Regions from separate parts of the Mesorhizobium sp. 2RAF21 genome, predicted to be linked through region 1. Evidence: riboswitches for the same ligand, from Rfam matches in the RefSeq annotation. Region 1 holds a riboswitch; the other holds the start of a gene.
What was found. Region 1 has a riboswitch for thiamine pyrophosphate ahead of thiC (phosphomethylpyrimidine synthase ThiC). Riboswitches for the same ligand answer to the same signal wherever they lie in the genome.
Positions count from the first base shown of each region.

Region 2: another riboswitch for thiamine pyrophosphate. It lies ahead of thiB (thiamine ABC transporter substrate binding subunit); the one in region 1 lies ahead of thiC (phosphomethylpyrimidine synthase ThiC).

Region 1 covers NZ_JBFRGM010000002.1:510,621-519,060, reverse strand. The annotation lists partial or broken gene AB4136_RS05265 (autotransporter outer membrane beta-barrel domain-containing protein) at 1-486, shown strand, start outside; TPP riboswitch at 722-832, shown strand; gene thiC (phosphomethylpyrimidine synthase ThiC) at 951-2,783, shown strand; gene thiO (glycine oxidase ThiO) at 2,780-3,769, shown strand; gene thiS (sulfur carrier protein ThiS) at 3,753-3,950, shown strand; gene AB4136_RS05245 (thiazole synthase) at 3,953-4,726, shown strand; gene AB4136_RS05240 (thiamine phosphate synthase) at 4,723-5,328, shown strand; gene AB4136_RS05235 (hydroxymethylpyrimidine/phosphomethylpyrimidine kinase) at 5,319-6,077, shown strand; gene AB4136_RS05230 (metallophosphoesterase family protein) at 6,080-6,775, opposite strand; gene AB4136_RS05225 (alpha-hydroxy acid oxidase) at 6,866-8,002, opposite strand; gene AB4136_RS05220 (FCD domain-containing protein) at 7,999-8,440, opposite strand, start outside.
Region 2 covers NZ_JBFRGM010000001.1:116,111-124,550, forward strand. The annotation lists gene AB4136_RS00590 (hypothetical protein) at 1-264, opposite strand, end outside; gene AB4136_RS00595 (ABC-F family ATP-binding cassette domain-containing protein) at 411-2,225, opposite strand; gene AB4136_RS00600 (thiamine diphosphokinase) at 2,241-2,888, opposite strand; TPP riboswitch at 3,009-3,123, shown strand; gene thiB (thiamine ABC transporter substrate binding subunit) at 3,163-4,164, shown strand; gene thiP (thiamine/thiamine pyrophosphate ABC transporter permease) at 4,140-5,813, shown strand; gene thiQ (thiamine ABC transporter ATP-binding protein) at 5,810-6,553, shown strand; gene AB4136_RS00620 (M48 family metalloprotease) at 6,846-8,315, shown strand; gene AB4136_RS00625 (MarR family winged helix-turn-helix transcriptional regulator) at 8,378-8,440, opposite strand, start outside.

The sequences.
Region 1 (8,440 bases):
TCCAGCCATCGCGCCGGCACCACGCAGCTCTTCGGCGAGCTCGGTTATGGCATGAAGGCAGGCGCTGTTGCCTTCGAGCCCTTCGCCAACCTGGCTTACGTCAATGTCCACACCAATGCTTTCAGTGAGAAAGGCGGGGCGGCGGCGCTGACGGTCCGCAGCAGCTCCAACGCCATCACCTTCACCACCTTTGGCCTACGGGCATCTACCGACTTCGACCTCGGCGCGGTCAAGGCGACGGCGCGCGGCATGATCGGCTGGCGCCATGGTTTCGGCGATGTCACGCCCAATGTCACCCAGGCCTTCGCCGGCAGCAATGCCTTCACCATCGCCGGCGCGCCGATCGCACGCGAAAGCGCAGCACTCGAGGCGGGCTTCGACGTCGCGCTGACACCGACCACCACACTCGGCATCTCCTACCAGGGCCAGCTCGCCGCCAACGCCCGCGACCATGGCGTCAGGGCCGATTTGAATGTCAGGTTCTAGGACGATGGCCGGTGCCAAAACGCAGAACGCGAAACGTGCTGAAAAGCCGGTCGTTTGAACGGGAAAGGCCTTAAAATGCGCGCGAACGGACCCTTGTGAATTCGTTTCGCGGCGTCTGGCACCCGTTTTTCCGTAAGCTATTGATCCTGCACCACGAAGTTATTTGACTCTCGGCGCGCTTGCCGTCGCCTTTCCACATCCCTGTTGACAATCATGCGGCTTGTCGTTCACCCTTGAGGCTCACCAGGGGGGTCCCGACAAGGGGCTGAGATACTGCTGAACGCGCAGTGACCCGTTGAACCTGATCCAGTTCATACTGGCGTAGGGACGGTGGGAAGCTTCGCGGGCCGGCGTTTTTCGGCTTTGGCGGTCGGGCAGATGCCCGAACTCCCTTCAGCGAAGCATCACTTCCTCCTCATCGCATGGACTGGGTCTCCGTTGCATTCGAGCAAGGAGGCTCACTCATGAATATCCACACCCCGAAAGTCACCGTCGGCGCGTTGCCGGCGTCGCGCAAAATCTACAAACCGGGCACGCTTCACACCGGTCTGCGTGTGCCGATGCGCGAGATTTCCGTGCATCCGAGTGCCGGCGAACCGCCGGTCACCGTCTATGATTCCTCCGGTCCCTACACCGATGCCGGCGTCGAAACGAGCATCGAGCGCGGCCTGTCCAGGCTGCGCCAGGAATGGGTTGAGGCGCGCGGCGATGTCGAGCGTTACGAGGGCCGGCTGATCAGGCCGGAAGACAACGGCTTCGTCTCCGGCGATCGGCTGACGCCGGAGTTTCCGGTGCGAAACCAGCCACTTAGAGCGAAAGCGGGACGCGCCGTCACCCAGCTTGCCTATGCCCGCGCCGGCATCGTCACGCCGGAAATGGAGTTCGTCGCCATCCGCGAAAATCTCGGCCGCGAGGCGCTGCGCGTCAGGTTGGAACGCGACGGCGAAAGTTTCGGCGCGGCGATTCCGGACTATGTCACGCCGGAATTCGTGCGCGACGAAGTGGCGCTCGGCCGCGCCATCATCCCCGCCAACATCAATCACCCCGAGAGCGAGCCGATGATCATCGGCCGCAATTTCCTGGTCAAGATCAACGCCAACATCGGCAACTCCGCCGTCACCTCGTCCATGGCCGAGGAGGTGGAAAAGATGGTCTGGGCGATCCGCTGGGGCGCCGATACGGTCATGGACCTGTCGACCGGCCGCAACATCCACAACATCCGCGACTGGATCATCCGCAACGCGCCGGTGCCGATCGGCACGGTGCCGCTTTACCAGGCGCTGGAGAAGGTCGGCGGCGTCGCCGAGGACCTGTCCTGGGAGGTGTTCCGCGACACGCTGGTCGAACAGGCCGAGCAGGGCGTCGACTATTTCACCATCCACGCCGGCGTGCGGCTGCCCTACATCCCGCTCACCGTCGATCGCGTCACCGGCATCGTCAGCCGTGGCGGCTCGATCATGGCCAAATGGTGCCTCTACCATCACCGGGAAAGCTTCCTCTACGAGCATTTCGAGGAGATCTGCGACATCTGCCGCGCCTACGACGTGTCGTTCTCGCTGGGCGACGGTCTGCGCCCGGGCTCGATCGCCGATGCCAACGATGCCGCGCAATTCGCCGAGCTGGAGACGCTGGGCGAGCTGACGAAAATCGCCTGGGCGAAGGACTGCCAGGTGATGATCGAAGGGCCCGGCCATGTGCCGATGCACAAGATCAAGGCCAATATGGACAAGCAGCTCGCAGTCTGCGGCGAGGCGCCGTTCTACACGCTTGGGCCACTCACCACCGACATCGCGCCGGGCTACGACCACATCACCAGCGGCATCGGCGCCGCCATGATCGGCTGGTTTGGCACGGCCATGCTCTGCTACGTCACGCCCAAGGAACATCTCGGCCTGCCAGACCGCAACGACGTCAAGATCGGCGTCATCACCTACAAGATCGCCGCGCACGCCGCCGATCTCGCCAAGGGCCATCCGGCGGCCAAGGTGAGGGACGACGCGCTATCGCGGGCACGTTTCGAGTTCCGCTGGGAGGACCAGTTCAACCTGTCGCTGGACCCCGACACCGCGCGCGCCTTCCACGACGAGACCTTGCCCAAGGAGGCGCACAAGGTGGCGCATTTCTGCTCCATGTGCGGGCCGAAATTCTGCTCGATGCGCATCTCGCACGACATCCGCGCTGAGGCACAAAAGGAAGGCCTGGCGGCCATGGCGGAAAAATTCCGTATTGGCGGCGAGCTTTACATGCCTCTCGATCAGGCCGAGGTCGCCGAAACGGAACCGGCGAACCGGCCATGAAAGTGCTGGTCCGCGGCGCCGGCGTCGCCGGGTTGACGCTGGCGCATGAACTGGCGTTACGCGGCGCCAGCGTGATCGTGGTCGAACGGCGCCGGGCCATTGCCGGCAGCGCCTCCTGGCAGGCCGGCGGCATGCTGGCGCCGTGGTGCGAGCGCGAAAGCGCCGAGGAGCCGGTGCTGACATTGGGGAAGGGCGCGGCCGACTGGTGGGATGCCGCGCTGCCCGGCCATGTCGTGCGCACCGGCACGCTGGTGGTGGCGCCTGCGCGGGACACGGTGGAACTCGATCGTTTCGTGCAGCGCACCAGCGGCTTCTCCGTCGTCGATGGGGATGCGATCGCCGCGCTCGAACCCGATCTCGCCGGTCGGTTTCGGCGCGGACTGCTCTTCGCCGGCGAAGCCCATCTCGATCCGCGCAAGGCCCTGGTGGCGCTAACCGGAAAACTGGTCGGCATGGGCGTACGCTTCGAGTTCGGCTACGGCGCGGTGCTAGCGCCCGGCGCCTTCGATTTCGAGGCGGATTGTACGGGCATGGGCTCATCCGCGTCTGGTCTGCGCGGCGTGCGTGGCGAGATGCTTTTGCTGCGCACGCGCGACGTTGCGTTGGCGCGCCCGGTGCGGCTGCTGCATCCACGCTTTCCGGTTTATGTGGTTCCGCGTGCGGATCACATGTTCATGGTCGGCGCAACGATGGTCGAGAGCGCCGCCGACGGGCCCGTCAGCGCGCGCTCGACCATGGAATTGCTGGGCGCCGCCTATGCGCTGCATCCGGCCTTTGGCGAGGCAGAGTTGGTCGAGGCCGGCGCGGGCGTGCGTCCGGCCTTCGCCGATAATCTGCCGCGTGTCAGCCGCGACGGAAACCGCGTGAGCATCAACGGGCTCTACCGCCACGGCTTCCTGCTGGCGCCGGCGATGGCCAAGCAAGCCGCCGACGTGATCCTGGACAATCCGACAGCAAGGGAGCTCGTCCATGAAGCTCACCGTTAATGGCGAGACCCACGAGGTTACCGCCGTCACGCTCGCGGGGCTGCTTGCCGAACTCGACTATGAGGGTGGCTGGCTCGCCACCGCGCTCAATGGCGAGGTAGTACCTGCCAGGGAGCGCTCCGGTTGCCGGCTCGCCGAGGGCGACCGCATCGAAATCCTGTCACCGATGAAGGGAGGCTGACCATGTTGAAACTCTATGACGCGGAAGTCTCGTCCCGCCTGCTGCTCGGTACCGCGCTTTATCCGTCGCCGTCGATCATGGCCGGGGCGGTCAAGGCGTCAGGCACGCAGGTGGTCACCGTGTCGTTGCGGCGCGAAGCGGCGGGCGGCAAGTCGGGCGGGCAATTCTGGGAGCTGATCCAGGCGCTCGGCGCCCGCGTCTTGCCCAACACCGCCGGCTGCCACTCCGTCAAGGAAGCCATCACCACCGCGCGGATGGCGCGCGACGTGTTCGGCACCAGCTGGATCAAACTCGAAATCATCGGCAATCACGACACGCTGCAGCCGGATGTGTTCGGCCTGGTCGAAGCGGCGCGTATCCTGGTTCAGGAAGGTTTCGAGGTGTTCCCTTACACCACCGATGACCTTGTCGTCGCCGAGCGCCTGCTGGAGGCCGGCTGCAAATTGCTGATGCCGTGGTGCGCGCCGATCGGCTCGGCGCGTGGCCCGCAGAATATTGACACCTTGCGTTCGCTGCGCGGGCATTTTCCCGATGTTCCCTTGATCGTCGATGCCGGCATCGGTCGTCCTTCCCACGCTGCAGCGGTGATGGAGCTCGGCTACGACGCGGTGCTGCTCAACACGGCGGTGGCCAAGGCTGGCGACCCGGTTGCCATGGCAAGAGCCTTCGCCAAAGCCGTCGAGGCAGGACGCGAGGCATTACTCGCTGGCCTGCTCGAACCGCGCGATATGGCGGTTCCATCCACTCCCGTTATCGGCATGGCGGTCTTCTCATGAAACTCGACCCGTTCTACCTCATCGTTCCCTCCGCCACCTGGATTGAGCGGCTGGTGCCGCTCGGCGTGAAGCTGGTTCAGCTGCGCGTCAAGGAAGGAACCGAGCCGTCGCTGCGCGGCGAAATCCGCGCCGCCAGGGCCGTCTGCGAACGCCACGATTGCCAGCTCATCGTCAACGACCACTGGCGGCTTGCCATCGACGAGGGCTGCGACTTCATTCACCTCGGCCAGGAAGATCTGGCGGACGCGGATGTTGCTGCGATCCGCCGCGCCGGGCTGAAGCTGGGCCTCAGCACCCATGACCATGACGAGCTGGAAACGGCACTCGCCGCCGAGCCGGACTATGTCGCGCTGGGGCCGGTCTATCCGACCATCCTGAAGGCGATGAAATGGGCGCCGCAGGGGCTTGATCGCATCGCGGAATGGAAGCGCCGCGCGGGCAGGTTGCCGCTGGTTGCCATTGGCGGGCTGAACGTCGCGCGTATCGACGGCGTCTTTGCGCAAGGCGCCGACAGCGCGGCGGTGGTGACCGATATCACGCTGAACGCCGACCCCGAGGCGCGCACGCGCGAATGGCTTGCGGCGACGGCGCGATGGCGATGAGTGTCGAGAAGCATGTGCTGATCGTCGCCGGTTCGGATTCGAGCGGCGGTGCCGGCATCGCCCGCGATGTCGAGACCGTCTCGGCTTTCGGCCTGCGTTCCTGTCTCGCGGTGACGGCGGTGACCGTGCAGACGCATCACGCCGTCGAGCGGGTGGAACAGATGCCGCCCGATCTCATCGCCGCGCAGATGCGGGCGGCTTTCGCCGCCAATGCGATCGTCGCGGTCAAGATCGGCATGCTGGGCACCGTCGATGCCATAAATGCGGTCGCCTCCGTGCTTGCCAGCCGGCCGCCATTGCCCGTGGTGCTCGATCCGGTGCTGGCATCGAGTTCGGGACGCGCCTTGCTGGCGGCCGATGCGGTCGCTTGTCTCAAGCGCAAGCTGATGCCGCTGTGCAGTCTCGTGACGCCCAATCTGCCGGAACTCGCCTTGCTGAGTGGCGTTTCACTGACGACGAATGAAGGCGAGATCATCCATCACGCCCGGGAACTGGCGGAGGCCGGCGGACCTGCCTTATTGGTCAAGGGCGGCCATGCCGATGGCGATCGCTCGGCCGATCTGCTGGTCCGCATTGGCCGGCAGCCCTTGCCGTTCGAGGCGCCACGCCTCGATGTCCAGATGCGTGGCACCGGCTGCATGCTGGCCAGCGCGATCGCCGCCCGCCTCGGCCTCGGCGACGATCTTGAGACGGCTGTGGCCAGGGGCAAGGACCATGTCTTCGACAAACTAAGCCGGGCGCGGCGCTAACCTTATCCCGTCGCGGTCAGGACCCGTTTTTCTACGCCGTCGACGACGAGCGCCGTCAGAATGCCCGTCTGCCAGGCGCCGGTATCGACATTGACGCGGTTGGGCATCAGCTCGGCTTCCGGCTGCGGTGTATGGCCGTGCACGATGATCTTTTCGTAGAGCCCCGGATGATTGTGGAAGGCGGTGCGGATCCAGATCAGATCGTCATGGGCCTGTCGTTCCAACGCGATGCCCGGCCTTACGCCGGCATGGCAGAAGAAGAAATCGCCGAATGAGGCCGAATAAGGTAGTTCGTGCAGGAACCGCCTCTGTTCGGGCGACACGGCACGGACCAGATCTTTCCAGCCTTGCTCGACCGAGGCCGGGTCGCTGAAGTCGATGGCGACGCCATAGGACAGCGCAGTCTCGCGGCCGCCATAACGCGCGAACAAGCCTTCCGCGTCGGGCATGGCAAGAAAATCGAGGAAACCGATGTCGTGGTTGCCGGCAAGTGCGATCATGCGCGGGTCGCGCTGCTGCGCGGCGATCAGGAAATCGATCACACCCTTCGAATCCGGGCCGCGGTCGACATAGTCGCCGAGATGGACGATGCGCCAGTCGGCGGGCCGGTCGCGCTCGAGTTCGGCTGCGATGCGTTCGTGCATGGCGGTGAGCAGGTCAAGCCGCCCGTGCACGTCGCCGATGGCGTAGAGGCGCATGCCGTCCGGTGCGCGGGCGTCGAGGAAATGAATGCCTTCGGTCAAAAAAGGAGATGCTTTCAAATCGAGTGGGTGTCTGGAATGGCGAGCTTAGCGGTGAAGCATGTCCCTGCTGGCATCCTTGATATCGCGCTTGCCGCAAAGCGCCAGCGTCATATCCAGCTCCTTGCGGATGATTTCAAGAGCCTGGGTCACGCCCGCCTTGCCGGCGGCGCCCAACCCGTAGAGGAACGGCCTGCCGATATAGGTGCCCTTGGCGCCGAGGCAGAGCGCCTTCAGCACATCCTGACCCGAGCGGATGCCGCCATCCATATGCACCTCGATCTGGTCGCCGACGGCATCGACGATCTTTTCCAGGACGGAGATGGAGGATGGGGCGCCATCGAGCTGCCGGCCGCCATGGTTGGAAACGATGATGGCGTCGGCGCCGGTCTTGGCGGCGAGGATGGCATCTTCCTTGTCGAGGATGCCTTTCAGGATCAGCTTGCCGCCCCAACGCTGCCTGATCCATTCGACGTCGGCCCAGGACAGGCGCGGATCGAACTGCTCGTGGGTCCACGATATCAGCGAGGAGAGGTCGCCGACGCCCTTGGCGTGGCCGGCGATGTTGCGGAAGGTGCGGCGCTTGGTGCGCAGCATGCCCAGGCACCAGCCTGGCCGGATCGCCATGTCGATTATGTTGGGCAGCGTCATCTTGGGCGGCGCCGACAGACCGTTGCGCAGATCCTTGTGGCGCTGGGCGAGGATCTGCAGGTCGAGCGTCAGAACCAGCGCCGAACATTTCGCCGCCTTGGCGCGGTCGATCAGATTGAGCACGAAATCCTTGTCGCGCATGACATAGAGCTGGAACCAGAACGGCTTCTTCGTCACCGAGGCGACATCCTCGATCGAGCAGATGCTCATGGTCGACAGCGTGAACGGCACGCCGAATTCTTCCGCCGCCTGCGCCGCCAGCATCTCGCCGTCGGCATGCTGCATGCCGGTCGAGCCCGTCGGCGCCAACGCCACCGGCATCGACACAGCCTCACCGATCATGGTCGAGGCGAGCGAGCGGTTGTCCATGTCGACCAGCACACGCTGGCGCAGTTTGATCTTGCCGAAATCCTCCTCGTTGGCTCGGTAGGTGCTCTCCGTCCACGAGCCTGAATCGGCATAATCGAAGAACATCTTCGGCACGCGCCGCCGCGCCTGCTGCTTGAGGTCGTCGATGGTGAGAAGCATGCTCATGGGGTCGTCTTTCCGCTTTCGCGCGTTGCCGCGCCCGTCTCGTTCTGGCCGCGCCTGCGGGCGGTCTCCTGCTCGCCGGCGCGCTGTTTCAATCTGAGCCGCGACACGCGTTGCCAATCGCCGCTGCGTTCGGCCTGCGCCATGGCGCGCTCGACATAGGTGATGTGGTCCATCGCCGCCTTGCGCGCGGCGGCGGGGTCGCCGGCTTTCACGGCCGCATGGATGGCGCGGTGCTGGGCAAGCAGATCCTCGCGGGCGCCGGGCAGGGTGAACACCAGCAGCCGGTTCTGGAAAACACCGTCGGAGAGCAGCCGGTAACAGGAGCGCAGCGTGTGCAACAGGATGATGTTGTGTGCGCATTCGCCGACCGCGTTGTGGAACTCGACGTCGATATCGGCTTCGTGCTGGAAGTCGCCGGACCCATGCGCCTCCTCCATG
Region 2 (8,440 bases), on a different contig from region 1:
GGGCATGTCGGCCACGGTGCTGGCGGCGGCATTGGCGCTTGGCAGGGCCATCCAGCATTTGAGCTCCGGATCGGCATATTCGATCATATGGCCCGGATAGGAATCATTGGCGCGCCAGCCTTCCATTCCGTACTGGTCCGCCCGCGCCCAAAAGGCGACATCCACTTCAGCAGGGCCCTGCTCCGATGACCTGACCGTGACGAGGATGCGGCTGCCATCCCTGGGCGCGCTCGACATATGACGCCATCCGGTCGATTCCTTCATGAGCCATTTCCTCCATCGATCGAACGCAGTGCATCGGCAACCCGACACGCCAAGCGTAGCACGATCAGCCCCATAGAAATCAATGCCGGATTGGATGAAAAGAACGGGAGACCGACCGTAGTCCCACCGCCGGGCCTAGCGACGGCTCAGCCTTCCAGCTCCTCGCGCAGCATCTCCAGCTCGAGCCATTCTTCCTCGAGCGCAGCCAGCGTCACACGCTCCTTGTCGAGAGCGGCGATGGTTTTCTGGAACCCGGTCGGGTCGCGCTCATAATAGGCTGGATCGGCGATGTTGTTCTCGAGCCTCGCGATCGAAGCCGTCACCGCCTCGATCTTCTTCGGCAGGCTTTCCAGGGCGAACTTCTGCTTGAAGGAGAGTTTTTTCGCCGGCTCTTTCGAGACCTCGGCGCGCGGCTTTTCGGCAGCCGGGTCGGCAGCAGACTTGTTGCGCGCCTTGCGGTCCTCCAGCTTGGTGCCGCCGCGCTGGGCCAGCATGTCCGAATAACCACCAGCATATTCGACCCAGCGGCCGCCACCGTCCGGCGCGATGATGCTGGTCACGGTACGATCGAGGAAATCGCGATCGTGGCTGACCAGGATGACAGTGCCGGCGAAACCCGCCACCAGCTCCTGCAGCAGCTCCAGCGTCTCCATGTCGAGATCGTTGGTCGGCTCGTCCAGCACCAGAAGATTGGCGGGCCGCGCCAACACGCGGGCGAGAAGCAGCCGCGCCCGTTCGCCGCCGGAAAGCTCGCGCACCGGCGTGCGCGCCTGTTCCGGCTTGAACAGAAAGTCCTTCATATAGGACACGACATGGCGCTGTTCGCCGTTGATGACGAGGTTCTCGCCGCGCCCGTCGGTCAGGTAATGCGCCAATGTTTCATCCGGGCTGACGGCCTCGCGCTTCTGGTCGAGCGTGGCGATCTCCAGATTGACACCCAGCCGCACCGAACCGGCATCGGGCGCGAGTTCTCCGGTCAGCATTTTCAGGAGCGTGGTCTTGCCCGCGCCATTGGGGCCGACGAGACCGACGCGATCACCGCGCTGGATGCGGGTCGAGAACCCTTTCACGACGGTAAGGTCGCCGAAGCTCTTGTCGATATTCTTGGCCTCGATCACCAGCTTGCCGGATTCGGCGGCGTCGCTCGCCACCAGTGTCGCCGTGCCTTCGGCGCCGCGATGGCTGCGGAAGCGCTGGCGCATCGTTTGCAACTCGCCAAGGCGCCGCATATTGCGCTTGCGGCGCGCCGTCACGCCATAACGCAGCCAGTGTTCCTCGCGCACGATTTGTCGGCCGAGCTTATGTTGGTCGCGCTCTTCCTCCTCGAGCACTTGGTCGCGCCATTCCTCGAAGTGCGCAAAGCCTTTGTCCAGGCGGCGTGTCTGGCCGCGATCGAGCCAGACTGTCGCGCGCGATACGCGCTGCAGGAAACGCCGGTCGTGGGAAATGACGATCAGCGCCGACGACGTGCGCGCCAGCTCTTCTTCCAGCCATTCGATGACGGCGAGGTCGAGATGGTTGGTGGGTTCATCGAGCAAAAGGATATCCGGCTCCGGCGCCATTACGCGGGCCAATGCCGCGCGGCGCGCCTCGCCGCCGGAGAGATCGGCGGGCCGTTCCTCGCCGGTGAGACCCAGATGCTCCATCAGATAGGTGGCGCGATGCGGGTCGTCGGCCGGGCCGAGCCCTGCTTCGACATAAGCGCGCACGGTAGCAAAACCGTCCATGTCGGGCATTTGCGGTAGGTAGCGTATGGTGGCGCTCGGCTGCCGGAACAGCTCGCCGTCCTGCGGTTCGATCATGCCGGCGGCGATCTTGAGCAGCGTCGACTTGCCCGAACCATTGCGGCCAACCAGCGCGATCTTGTCGCCGGGGGCGGCGACGAGTTCCGCACCGTCGAGCAGCGGCGTACCGCCAAACGTCAGTTTGATGCCGGTAAGATTAAGAAGCGGCGGGGCCATGTCTGCTTTCGGCTCTCAGGTTTCAGGCAAGGGGAACGGATGGGCAAGCAACAACGCCCGGCCACTGCCAAACGAGATTTCGAGCTCGCCTTTCACCGCGTTGGAGATGGTCAGGGACGAACCGAAGGCCATTTCGATATCGTTCAGCGGCCATTTCGCACCCTTGATGGTAAGGCCGGTGAGTTCCGAAAAGCCGAGCACCGAAAACAGCGTATCGTCGGCATAGTCGAACCTGGCGGCATGGCCAGGCAGCAACGGAACGCCTTCCTGTGCGCCGCTGGTCAAAAGCACGTCGATGCCTTCCTCGGCCAGCCTTACCGCCAGCGCCAGATGGAGAAAGGCGTGGTCGGCCCGGGCGCCGCCGAATGCGCCGACCAGGATCAGTTTCGTGGCACCGCTTTGCCGGGCAATCGCCACGGCGAGCTCGCCGTCGGTCTTGTCCTTCTCGGCCGGAAATCGTTCCTGCGGCACCTTGGCCAGATGCGGCGGCAGGTTGGCCGGTGCGGAATCGAAATCCCCCACCCAAAGTTCCGGCAGCAACCCCAGCATATCCGCATGACGAATACCGGAATCCGCAGCGATCACGCGCGTACCGGCAGTCTGGATATCGAGCCGTGGCGTACGAACGAGCTCGCCGCCGAGCAAAAGGGTGAAAGTGCTCATGGGCGTCGCCCTTACCAGCCCCCATGCGGAAACGGAAGTCCATGCCAGCGCCCGCGCGACGTTCGATCCGCCCCGGCAAACTAAGGCTTGCACCCCGCGCAGGCCCGCTCTATGTCTTTTGCCGCTCTAACGGGGTGCCGGGTCGCGGTTTTCGCGGAACGGCTGAGAGGCGCTAAGCCAACCCGCTGAACCTGATCCGGCTTGTACCGGCGGAGGGATTAGACGCTTAGCCAAAGGCGCCAACTCTCCTGTCACACGAATGAAGGAGGCGTCGATGCGCAAAATTCTGTCAGTCCTGATCCCGGCTCTCACCCTTGCTGCCGCCACACTGCCGGCCGCGGCCAAGGACAAGCTGACTATCTACACCTATGAGAGCTTCACCGCCGAATGGGGGCCAGGCCCGCAGGTGAAGAAGGCTTTCGAGGAAGAGTGTGGCTGCGAAGTCGATTTCGTCTCGGTTGCCGACGGCGTCGCCCTGCTCAACCGCGTCAAGCTGGAAGGTGCCGCGACCAAGGCCGACATCGTGCTTGGTCTCGACACCAATCTGACGGCCGACGCCAAGGCGAGCGGGCTGTTCGTCCCACACGGCACGATCGCAACGGTCGACGTGCCGGGCGGCTGGGCCGACGATACATTCGCGCCTTACGACTACGGCTATTTCGCCGTCGTCTATGACACCGAGAAGTTGAAGACGCCGCCGGCCAGCCTCAAGGAATTGGTCGAGGGCGATGCTTCGCAGAAAATCGCCATCCAGGACCCGCGCACCTCGACGCCGGGCCTCGGCTTGCTGTTGTGGGTAAAGGCCGTCTATGGCGACAAGGCGCCGGAGGCCTGGGCCAAGTTGAAGGGTCGCGTGCTCACGGTCACGCCGGGATGGAGCGAAGCCTACGGCCTGTTCACCAAGGGCGAAGCGCCGATGGTGCTTTCCTACACCACCTCGCCGGCCTACCACATGGTTGCCGAAAAGACCGACCGCTATCAGGCCGCTTCCTTCTCCGAAGGCCACTATCTGCAGATCGAAGTCGCCGGCATCACCACCACTGGCGCCAAGAACCCGCTGTCCCAGAAATTCATGGCCTTCATGACCGGCCCGAAGTTCCAGGACGTCGTTCCCGAAACCAATTGGATGTTCCCGGCCGGCAAGATGGACAAGCCTCTCAACCCGGCCTTCGACAAGCTGGTGAAGCCGGCCAAGACCTTGATCTTCAGCCCAGAAGAGGTTGCCAAGAACCGCAAGGCCTGGGTGGATGAATGGCTGTCCGTGATGAGCAAGTGAGGGCCACCATCATCCAGCCTCGCCAGGACGGAAGGCCTGCTGCCTTGCGCGATACGCGCGTTGTTGCCGGTGTCGTGGCACTCACCTTCATCACGCTGCTGATTGGAGGCGCCTTCTTAGGCCTCGTTGCCGAGGGCGCCGGCAATCTCTCCGGTGCCGCTTCGGCGTTCGATTCCTATCTTTTCCGCGTCGTGCGCTTCACAATATGGCAAGCGCTTTTGTCGACGCTTTTGTCGGTGGTTCCAGCGCTTTTCGTTGCAAGAGCGCTGTCGCGCCACCCGGCCTTTTTCGGACGCGGCCTCATCCTGCAGCTGTTTGCCGTACCGCTGGCCTTGCCGGCCATTGTCGCGGCGCTCGGCGTGCTGGCCCTCTATGGCCGCGCGGGCTATTTCGCTGGTCCGCTGACGGAAATGGGCGGGCAAGACTGGCCCGGCATCTACGGTCTTTCCGGCATTCTTGTCGCGCATGTCTTCTTCAACCTGCCATTGGCGACGCGCCTCTTCGTGGAGGCGCTGCAGACCATACCCACCGACCAGTGGCGGTTGGCCAGCCAGCTCGGTATGGGTGCGCGACCGGCCTTCCGGCTGATCGAATGGCCCGCGCTGAGCCGGGCCATGCCGGCCGTCGCCGGCCTGGTCTTCATGCTTTGCATCACATCTTTCACCATCGTCCTGCTGCTCGGCGGCGGCCCGCGCGCCACCACGCTGGAAGTGGCGATCTATCAGGCGCTGCGTTTCGACTTCGATCCGGCACGAGCGGTCGCGCTGACACTCTTGCAGATCGTCCTGACCTTCGTGGTGATGACATTGCTGGCCCGACTGGGAGCCAACACCGTCGGCGACGCCAATCTCTCGGTAGCGCCGCGGCGTTATCTGTCGATCGGCCTCGGAGAGGCCACGCTGAATTTTGTGATGATTGCAGCGGCATTGCTGTTCGTGGCCGGCCCGATGGCGGCGATCGTCGCCGCCGGTCTGGCGGCCGACCTTTCGCGCCTAGTTGGCGAAAACACCGTCCAACAGGCAGCGTTGACCAGCATCGTGCTGGCTTTCCTCTCGGCCCTGCTTTCGGTGGTTTTGTCCTTCTCGCTGGTTGCCGCGCGACGGGCCCTGGCCGGTCGCCGCAAGACCGGGCGCAGCTCCTTGCTTGAATACGCCGCCGATACCGGCGCCGGCTTCGTCCTGGTGGTCCCGCCCATCGTCATCGGCGCCGGCTGGTTTCTTCTCCTACGCCACGTCGGTGATTCCCTGGCTGTGGCGCCGCTCATGGTCGTCACCGTCAACGCGATCATGGCGATGCCTTTCGCTATTCGCGCGCTTCGTCCAGCCTATGATGCGACGAGCGAACGGCATGAGCGTCTTTGCGCGCAGCTGGGCATAACCGGTTGGAACCGGCTGCGACTGATCGACGGACCGGTGCTCAGGCGCCCGCTGGCCACCGCCTTCGCTTTTGCCATGGCGCTGTCGCTGGGCGATCTTGGCGTGATTGCCCTGTTCGGCTCGGATTCGCTCCAGACGCTGCCTTATCTTCTGCTTGCCCGCATGGGCAGCTACCGTACCGCCGACGCGGCAGGACTGGCGCTGCTGCTCGGCCTGGTCTGCTTCGTCCTGGTGCTCCTGGCCCACCGGCTCGGAAAGGAACGTGCCATATGATTGCCGAGGTTCTGGCTCGCAGCGGCGTTTCCGTGCGTCTGGATGAGACGACATTCGACTATGACGGGATGAAGCTCGACTTCGACCTCACCTTCGCTGCCGGTGAGATCACCGCCGTGATGGGCCCCAGCGGCTCGGGAAAATCGACATTGCTCAATCTCGTCGCCGGCTTCGAGGTGCCACTCACCGGTCGTGTGCTGATTGGAGGAGACGATTACACCAACGCATCTCCGTCGGAACGGCCGGTTTCGATGGTGTTCCAGGAAAACAATCTCTTCGCGCATCTCGACGTCGCTCAGAATGTCGGGCTTGGGCGATCGCCTTCGCTCACCCTCGACAAGGCTGACCATTCGACCGTCGCCGACGCGCTTGCCCGCACCGGTCTCGGCGGCAAGGAAAGGCGCCTGCCGCGCGAATTGTCGGGCGGCGAACGCCAGCGTGTCGCGCTGGCGCGCGCACTGGTGCGCGATCGCCCGGTTCTTCTGCTCGACGAGCCTTTCGCTTCTCTCGGACCAGCCCTGCGCGAGGAAATGCTGGATCTGGTTGCCGCCGTGCATGCCGAGCGGCCCATGACCATCCTGTTCGTCACCCATCAGCCGGAAGACGCGCGTCGCATCGCCAGGAACGTCGTTTTTCTGGAGGACGGCAGCGTCACGGCTTCCGGCACCGCCGCCGACTTCTTTTCCGCCGACGGACCGGCCGCCTTCCAACGTTATGCCGGCTCCAATGCCGGCAGATGAGCCGGCTTGGGAACGCGGTGGCCAATCCGAACAAGTCGTATTACACTCAAGATAGGAAAATTGTCGGGTGTTCTGTCGCGGAAATCTGGAACGCTTTTCGCGACTCGGGCATTTGTCTTGCCTGGAAGCCGACATAATTTGCGGTCAAACCGATTTGGGGGCGCGGCCGTCCTTGCTTGCCAATGTTTCTTGTGTGTGGCTAGGTTCACATACAACTGGTCAGGCTTAGATACCGATTGCCCCTGCGAGACGAGAGGAAGCCGACCTGCCGACCGGCCTGAAAATGATTGGCATGAAGAACCCGGCGCGCCTGTTCGCGCTGGCGGGGCTTGTGTTTGCGCTCGCCTCTTGCCAGTCGATCATGCCGAATTCCGTCGAGGAATCCGGCTTCCAACCGTCTAACAAGCCCGTCACCGTCGACAATGCCCAGGCCAACAGCCGCCTGGCGGATCTGGCCAAGGCGCAACACCCGCGCATCCTGGCCACCTATGGCGGCGAGTACTCCGACCCGAAGCTTGAGCGCATGGTGGCAAAAATCGTCGGCAGGCTGACTGTGGTCTCCGCCAACCCGACGCAGACCTATCGCATCACCATCCTCAACTCGCCCAACGTTAATGCCTTCGCACTGCCGGGCGGCTACCTCTACATCACGCGCGGCCTGCTTGCGCTTGCCAACGATTCCTCCGAACTTGCCGCGGTGATCGCGCACGAGATGGGACACGTGACGGCCAACCACGGCCTGCAACGGCAGCAGCTCGAGGCCGAGGAAGGTCTCGCCACCAAGGTTGTCTCCGACGTGCTCGGAGACAATGCGACGGCCAAGGCGGCGCTGATCCGCGGCAAGCTTAGGCTCGCCCAGTTCTCGCGCAACCAGGAGCTGGAAGCCGATGCCATCGGCATCAAGTCGGTGGGCGAAGCCGGCTACGACCCCTATGCGGCCGGCCGCTTCCTGCAGTCGATGTCCTCCTATGCCGGCTTCCGCTCCGTCAGCGGCGCCACCGACGCCAGCCTCGACTTCCTTGCCACTCACCCCAATACGCCGCAGCGCATCGATCTGGCGCAGCGTCACGCGCGCATGTTCGGTCCGCCCGGTTTCGGCACGCGCGATCGCGATTCCTATCTCGCCGGCATCGACGGGTTGCTCTACGGCGACACGCCGGAAGAAGGATATGTGCGTGGCAGCACCTTCCTGCACCCGAAACTCGGCGTCTCCTTCGCCGTGCCGGAAGGTTTCGTCATCGATAATTCCGCTGCGGCCGTTACCGCAACCGGGCCCGGCGACATAGCCGTTCGTTTCGACGGCGTGACGATCGACAAGGGTCTGTCCCTGCCTGACTACATCCGCAGCGGCTGGGTAGCGGGCCTCGACAGTGCCAGCGTCAGTCAACAGACGATCAACGGCAACGAGGCGGCCGTCGCCAAGGCGCACGCCGACGGCTGGCAGTTCGATATCGTGGTGATCCGCGCCAACGGCCAGGTTTACCGGCTGCTCACCGCCGCTCCGGCGGCCAGCGGCTCCCTCGAAACGGTCGCGCGCTCGGTGAGCGGCAGCTTCCGTGTCCTGAGCGCCGCGGAAAAGGCGGCGCTGAAGCCCCTGCGTATCCGCATTGTCACCGTGCAGGCGGGTCAGACCCTCGGCACCCTGTCGGCCCAGATGGTCGGCGTCGACCGCAAGCTCGACCTGTTCCGTGTGCTGAATGCCATGGGGCCCGGCGCCACTGTTTCGGCCGGCGACAAGGTCAAGATCGTCACCGACAGATAGGCCGGTCGCACTGCTTCTCCGGCCGGTGCCGACGCATCAAGGGTGCGCCCGGCAATCCGCGATCATCCGCCGTCCGGTTTGCCCTCGACATTGGAACGCAGCCGCGAAAAGACCGACCGCACCTT